Regions from separate parts of the Psychrosphaera ytuae genome, predicted to be linked through region 2. Evidence: predicted binding sites of a transcription regulator. Region 2 holds the regulator's gene; the other holds the start of a gene.

Region 1 (4,128 bases), 1.2 Mb from region 2:
TTAAGTCTGTATACATCAGTACCGGCGAGTTAAACAAGACTCGGTCGGCATAACCAGAAGTTTCTGCAAATACGTTTTGCTCTCGACCAATACATGTCGCCAGTGACATTACGTGGCTTTCACGCAATGGATCGATAGGAGGGTTGGTCACCTGGGCAAATTGTTGACGGAAATAGTCGTAGCTGTTTCGAACGGTTTGTGACAGTACAGCCATCGGCGTATCGTCACCCATAGAGCCCGTCGCCTCTTGGCCATTGGTTGCAAGTACTTTTATGACTTGCTCTATCTCTTCGAAGTTATAATTAAATAGTTTGTGATAAGTTGCTTGGGTTTTGTCATCAAAAAGACGTGTGCCAATAAGCGCGGTGTCGGTCTCTTCAAACGGGGTTAGATGACGAATGTGTCCGTCGAGCCACTCTTTGTATGGATGGCGCTCTTTTAGCTCGTAGTCTATCTGATCAGAGTGCCAAATTTTGCCAGTATAGGTATCAACCGCTAACATTTCACCCGGTCCAACGCGACCCTGTTCAACTACTTCGTCAGGGCTGTAATCCCAAATGCCAGATTCAGACGCTAGGGTCAGCAGCTTATCTTTGGTGATAATGTAGCGTGCAGGGCGAAGACCGTTTCTGTCTAAGTTACAGGCAACGTGACGACCATTAGTTAGAACGATACCAGCAGGTCCGTCCCATGGCTCCATGTGCATGGAATTAAACTCATAGAATGCCTTGAGCTGCGCATCCATTTGTGGGTGTTTTTGGTAAGCCGGTGGCACCAATAATCGCATGGCTCTAAACAAGTCCATGCCGCCAGCTAAAAACAGTTCTAACATGTTGTCTAAAGATGCACTGTCGCTACCCTCGTAACTGACAAATGGCGCTGCTTGCTGCAGATCTGGGATCAACGGCGAGTGAAACTTGTATTGACGTGCTTCAGCCCATTGGCGGTTGCCTTTGATAGTGTTTATCTCACCATTGTGAGCCAAAAATCTAAACGGTTGAGCGAGTCGCCATTCAGGCGAGGTATTGGTTGAAAAGCGCTGGTGGAAGACACAAATCGAGGTTTGCATGCGGATATCAGCTAAATCCAAATAGAACTCTGCCAGATCTTTTGGCATTACCAAGCCTTTGTAAATAGTAACCAAACAAGACAAGCTTGGGATATAAAAGTGTGGGTCATCAGCTAATTGCTTTTCGATTCGTCGTCTCGCCATATAAAGACGGCGCTCAAAATCTTTTTTACGCCAGCCTGTCGGCGCATTGACAAATACTTGCTGAATTGTCGGTAATCGGTCACGAGCGATGTCGCCTAGTACGTCTCTGTTGATAGGCACATCTCGCCAGCCGACAATTTGTAATGTTTCGTTTTGTAGTTCTTGTTCGATGATGGATTTGGCGTGAGCAGCAAGGGTGGGGTCTGTATTAAAGAAAATATTACCTACGGCGTACTTTTTGCCTAGTCGCCAGTCATTTTGCTCTGCTATCGCTCTAAAAAACGCATCGGGCTTTTGCATCAGTAAGCCACATCCGTCGCCGGTCTTACCGTCGGCAGAAATACCACCGCGATGTTGCATCCGAGCAAGGCTAGTGATGGCTGTTCTTATTATTTTGTGGCTTGTTTCACCCTCAAGATGAGCGATTAAACCAAAGCCACAATTGTCTTTCACCCAACGCTCGTCGTGGAGTTTTGGTGCCGTGATCGAATTATTCAACGCATGTCTCCTAATTAGCCGAAAATGTAATGTATTTGTTGGTGGCGTACGCGCTTTTAGGCGAGCAAGCGTACTCCTTTATCATTTTACGGCCGGGTACGTTCCCTAATTTAGTGAATATTTATTCACATTGGTGCATTTAAACTAACCATAGTGGTGCAATATTTCAAGAAAAAGTTAGTATTAATACTCTAAATTTTGTAATTAACTTACCTATTAAAGACGTAAAATTAGCCTATTTGGTTCATTTTAGTTGAGAAATTGGACGTTTGTTGGAATTGAGTTTCTTTTCTTCTAGTTCGATGATTTTGAAAGGGGAGGGGATGGAAGTTGTTGGTTTTAACAGAAATTGAATTTGGTCTGGGTATTCATTCAGCCTAAAACAAAAAAACGCCTGAATAGTTCAGACGTTTTTTAGTATCGCAATGAAAAGGTTGAGGTTAGTGATTGCGATAACCGCCTTCTACACCTTTACTAGCCACCGAAACGGCATCATGTGCATGTAAAGACTCATAATGGTTAACTCGAATCCAAAAGTCTTGATACTGTTTTTGTGCATTTAGCGTTGCTTTAATTCGACGGCCTGCATCTTCGCAAAACATTAAGTTTTGGCCGTTTAGGCGAGCAAACTCTTGTTCGTCTTCGCGTTTAACCGCGGCTTGTACTGGCGTTTTTAATGCATGTTCAATGGCATCAACAAGATCAACGATAGGGAATCCATCTGTATCGTCTGCAAGTTTAACTTTCACATCTGCAATTGAACGCTGGCTGTGCGGCGTTGCAATAATTCCGTCAGTAGAGCCTAAAAAGTCCATAATATCAGCTGACTTAACAGACTCTTGGCCAGCGAATGTTTGGTTAAATTGATTTTGAATCAGCTGTCGAGCTAAGGCTGCTGAACACGGACAAGTCGATGAATAAGGAACGTTTACAGCAAGCTCAATATTTAAATCACCTTTGATAATTTGCCCTGTAATTGTGACTGGATATGCTTTCCAACCAAGCTTTCCGCTAATTAGAGATTTGCGGCGCATGTGGTAGTCAAATTCGAACTTAACTTGTGCATTGTCACTAATGTCATTGTGGCTTTCGATAAATCCATGCAGTAAAGTTTTAAGGTTACTAACACTCAAGACACTCTCTGTTGAAAGCTCGTCGACCATTAAATACAAACGTGACATATGAATGCCTTTAGCCTTTGGATCCTTAAGGTTAACAAACGCCTCAATAAGTGCAGACACAGGGCGTGTTTCACCTTCAACCTCGATCATCAGAGGCATCTCAATGTTACTCATTCCAACCCAGTCTAGCTCTCCTTCAGTTTGAGCTTTGGCTTGATTGGCAATATCTGGCATGTTCGCTGGCATGGAGTCTCCGTTTATCAACAGGAAAAGCCCTCGTGTTTCAAAGAGAGGGCTACAAAAATTGGTCACAACAAATTATTGGGTCAGTTATACCACATATTTGGTGCAGTATTAAGCAAATAACCTACTGCTTTACTCAACTTTTTGCTATATGGTTCAATAATTAATTATAAATGTGATAGTGTTATTTTTGTCAGCGTATTGTGTACATAGGAAGTGACTTGATGATTAAACAAGGTTTTTCGGCGATTTTGAAATCGAAACTAGGTTTGGCTATAGCGTTATCGTTGAGTAGTGTTGTATTGAGTTTTGGTAGTTACGCAGCGTCATTCTCTAGCACCACTGATTCTAACAAGATTGGAAAAACCAACGCACAAACTCTACTTATTGGCGGCGATCTGAGGTTGTGCACAAGTCTTGAGCGCGATAACTGCCAAGCTGATGTTGAGTTTAATAGTGCAGCTTATACCGGACCATTGTTTGACTTACACAAAAGTTATACCTCCTCAATTCGTGAAACTTTAACTCGTCTCCCACAATACCGCTCTGAGGCACTTTTAACCTTAATTGATCAATTAGAGTCACCAAATTGGGCCGGCAAAAGAATCGGTCTTACCCATCGTGAGTTAAAACTTGGGTTACTGCGTGTTGTCCCTCATGCTATGGAAAAAGTAAAAAGGGGACAGTGGCAATTATTATTAGACCATCTAGAAACCGAAGTCGTTGAGAAACGATTTTTGCAAAGAGCCCGTAACAAAAAAGTAGAAGTGTCTTTAGAACACACTGCAGACGATTTTTCGGTTAAAGCTTTACGTCAGATCAAAGAGCGCGCTAAAGGTGAAAAGGTATTGGTGATCACGAGTGGAAACACGGATGCGTTCGCCGATGTGGATTGGTTAATTGAAACTCTAGAGCAAGTCGACCTAGAGCCTACTTGGCTGCCTATCGATGCGGCCGTCATACGAGCGACTCATAGTGCTGATTCGTCTCAATTATTGAGCGAAGAGCAGCGAACGGCACTTTGTGACACCCTGCCGTCGATTCGAGAAAAAG
Region 2 (4,128 bases):
GCGAGTGATGAAGATTCTTGCTGATGCAACAAATACGATCTCAGAAGGCGAAGTTCTGCAGTTGATGAACTGCAACGATCCTGATACGACAGAAAAAAGCTACTTTGATGTGATTTATGGCAAAACGGCTCGGTTATTTGAAGCGGCCACACAACTTGCCGCGATCATTTCAGGATCAAATGAAGAAACCGAAAAAGCGATGCAATTATACGGCATGCACTTAGGTACTGCATTTCAGTTAATTGATGATGTGATGGATTACACATCAGATGCCGATGATATGGGTAAAAACGTGGGTGATGACCTAGCCGAAGGCAAACCGACATTACCTCTTCTATATGCTATGTGGAATACGGATCCTGAAAATGCGGCTTTGATCCGCAGTGCGATCGAAAATGCCAATGGCATGGATCATTTAGATCATATCTTATCTGTCATGAAACAAACTGGATCGCTTGAATACACACGTCAACAAGCTGAAAAGGAAGCCGACAAGGCAATAGAGGCGTTGGGCGTGATCCCGGACAATGAATTTAAACAAGCGCTAATCAGTCTTGCTCACGTTGCGGTCCATCGCTCGGCCTAACAACACTTTGGCTCAACTCGCTTCTTTTTAATCATCAAATCGAAGACACAAAAAAAGCACCCTAAGGTGCTTTTTTAGTTTACTGCCTACGATTATTGGCCGTTAACGAACTCTTCACCTAAAGTGATGTCGCCACGAAGGCCGTCAAGCATCTCTGCTTTACACTTAGCTTCGTAGTCGCTTAGTTCGCCGTAATCAAAGATTTCTTTAACACCGTCTTTACCTAAAAGAACTGGTTGTGCAAAGAAACGAGCGTCAGAACCGTCACCTTCAACGTATGTGAATTCGAATACATCTTCTTCACCGTTTAATGCGTCAACTAGGCTCAAGCAGAAACGCGCAGCCGCTAGACCCATTGAAAGTGTTGCAGAACCGCCACCAGCTTTTGCTTCAACAACTTCAGTACCCGCGTTTTGGATACGGTGAGTTAGTTTTTCGATTTCTTCTTGAGTGAACTCAACACCTTCAACTTGAGAAAGAAGAGGAAGAATAGTTGTGCCACTGTGACCACCGATAACTGGAACAACGATGTCTTCACAGTTAAGGCCTTTTGCTTCAGCAACAAACGTTTCGGCGCGGATTACGTCTAGAGTCGTAACACCGAATAATTTAGCTGGGTTGTACTTGCCTTTTGCTTTTAGCGTTTCAGCAGCAATTGCAACTGTAGTGTTAACAGGGTTAGTGATGATGCTAATGCATGCTTCTGGACAGAAGTCCGCACAGCCTTCAACCAAAGTCTTAACGATACCTGCGTTGATGTTGAATAGATCCGAACGATCCATACCTGGCTTACGAGGTACACCCGCTGGGATTAATACAATGTCAGCACCCGTTAATGCTTTTTCTAGGTCGTCCTTACCAAAACCTTCTACTTTTACTTGAGTAGGGATGTGGCTTAGATCAACAGCAACACCTGGAACGACTGGAGCTACGTCATATAGCGATAATTCAGAACCCGCAGGTAACTGAGTTTTTAGTAATAAAGATAAAGCCTGACCGATACCACCAGCGGCACCTAACACTGCTACTTTCATATTAATCTCCAATTTAAAGAATGATTCAGAAGTGAAATTTGCCGGCAACCATACTCAATTATCCAGCTAAACTCAATTCGCAATTAGTATTATATGGCGAAATGCTTTAAAATTCCGCCTAAAAGACTGGCAAGGAAAAAATACAATGAGTCAAAACAAACAAGACGCCCTGATCAAAGCATTTAAAGACATTTTGAACGAAGAACGCTTCGGTTCACAAAGTGACATCGTAGATGCGTTGAAAGCCCTTGGTTTTGATAACGTCAGTCAGTCAAAAGTTTCTAGAATGTTAACCCGTTTCGGTGCGGTACGAACTCGCAACGCCAAACAAGAAATGGTTTACTGTTTGCCTGCTGAATTAGGCATGCCAACGGCAAAGAGTCCATTACGACAATTGGTGTTGGACGTTAATCACAACGAAGCTATGGTCATCATCAAAACTAGCCCAGGTGCGGCTCAATTAATTGCTCGTTTGTTAGATTCAGTTGGTAAGGCTGAAGGCGTGCTAGGTACCATCGCCGGTGATGACACGATTTTTATCGCACCTTTAAAAGTTAGCGAAATCGAGCACACATTAGAAAATGTAAAAGCCCTATTCGAAACAGTTTAATAGATAACTAATAAAATCTAATTTAAAAGAAATAAAAAGGTCTCAATTTACATTGAGACCTTTTTGTTTTTTTGAAGCCATTTGATAGTTATGACCTTTTGTCATTACTCAGTAACAGGAGCCACTTTCATTGTTCCGACTTGTACTTCTATCACTTCGACTTTAGCACCCGCCGTTAAATCAGAATCCGCTTCGATTTTCCAATTTACTCCTGAGTACAAATACATACCAGGGTGTACTGAGGTAACATCGGTTTCTAAAACAAACTGGTGACCTATCAAATCTGATTTCACCGTTTGTGGTTTGCTGTCTTGTTGCAGACGACTTAATGGCTTCCATAACAGCGCAGTATACAATGCAGAAAGAACCGCAATTGAGATTAAAATATTAGCCCAAGTATCAGTAAAGATACCGAAGTTTAATAACAAACCCGTTGTTAACACCGCCAAGCCAATTAAGGTTAAAAAGAACGTCGCAAATCCAAGGATAACGATATCGACAACGGCCATAAGTATCCCTATCGCCATTAGGATTTGCGCAGTATCATCAAAAATCCACATACCGCCCTCCTACTTCTTATTCAGAGTGTCAATAATGGTCATCGCTTGTGCGACTACACTAGATGCATCCGTTGAACCATCTGGTAGAAGAACCACTGAAGATTCTTTCGCAATGGCTTGTTTAGCTTCAATCGCTTTAGTTGCAAGATCAAGTTGAATCGCTTTTTGACCTTGCTCAGTTTTAGCTACATTACCAACTAGCTCTAACGCTTCTGCCTGTGCAGCGGCGACTTGCATAATTGCTTGAGCTTCACCTTCAGCTTTTAAGATTTGTTCTGCTTTTTCAGCTTCCGCGGCCAAAACCTGTGCTTGTTTTTCACCTTCTGCAACATTGATTGCTGCTTGGCGGTCACCTTCTGATTCCAAAACTTGTGCACGCTTTTCACGCTCAGCTTTCATCTGGCGCTCCATCGCTTCCATAACAGAAGATGGTGGCACAATATCTTTGATTTCGTAACGCAACACCTGAACACCCCATGGCGCAGAGGCTTCATTGATCGAAGAGACGATATTGGTATTCAAAGAATCACGTTCTTCGAACGTTTTGTCTAATTCCATCTTACCGATTTCGCTTCGCATAGTAGTTTGAGCTAACTGAATAACAGCAAACACATAGTCGTCTACACCGTAAGAGGCTTTGTAAGGATCCAAAACGCGGAAATACAACACGCCATCGACAATTAACGAGATATTATCTCTAGTAATTGCAGATTGGCCTGGCACATCAATAGCTTGTTCTTTCAACGAGCGATCGTATGCAACGACGTCGATAAATGGCACGATGAAGTTGAGACCGGCTTCAATCGTTTTATTAAATTTACCAAATCGTTCAATGACGTAAGCCCTGTTTTGCGGGACAAACTTTATTGAAGACTTTAGTAACACGATAACCAAAACTAGAGCTGCAAATTCAAATGACAGCACCATGTTTAGTAGTTCACTCATGGTAGTTCCTTCTTTATAGTTATATGGTCATTTTAAATGACCTGTTGTTTCCAGTGTGATGTTACAAATGTTGCTTATAAATCAGAGTTAATCGAGGTTTCCTTGATTCTCTAAGTAATCTATCGACGGCGCAAAAAAAGCAGCTCCTGTTTCCGCTGTCGTGTAATTTAGTAAGTGGTCATAATTGCCCGCATCCGAACCAAACACCATGTTGGCCAAGATCTTTTCAAAACTGTCGGGCTCTTTGCAATAAGATAAAAACAATAAACCTTGCGTATTTAGATTTCCATAGGGCATACCCTGACGCAATAGCTCAATAACTTCCCCTTCGCGATTAAAGCATCTGGCACGAAACGTATGTGCTGTTTCGGGTAAGTCTTCTGGGGCTAATTT

What was found. Region 2 encodes ArgR, which controls arginine synthesis, uptake and breakdown. Its sites were predicted from a motif close to ANTGAATANNTATTCANT; they were not measured.
Region 1: the regulator ArgR is predicted to act here: its motif matches at 1,824-1,841, upstream of gltB (glutamate synthase large subunit).

Annotation. Positions count from the first base shown of each region.
Region 1 is NZ_CP072110.1:2,799,837-2,803,964, forward strand. Features, by position in the region: gene gltB (glutamate synthase large subunit) at 1-1,711, opposite strand, end outside; gene folE2 (GTP cyclohydrolase FolE2) at 2,152-3,078, opposite strand; gene J1N51_RS12460 (type 1 glutamine amidotransferase family protein) at 3,300-4,128, shown strand, end outside.
Region 2 is NZ_CP072110.1:1,557,849-1,561,976, forward strand. Features, by position in the region: gene ispB (octaprenyl diphosphate synthase) at 1-586, shown strand, start outside; gene mdh (malate dehydrogenase) at 679-1,620, opposite strand; gene argR (transcriptional regulator ArgR) at 1,766-2,230, shown strand; gene J1N51_RS06830 (NfeD family protein) at 2,335-2,790, opposite strand; gene J1N51_RS06835 (SPFH domain-containing protein) at 2,800-3,735, opposite strand; gene J1N51_RS06840 (Dyp-type peroxidase) at 3,823-4,128, opposite strand, start outside.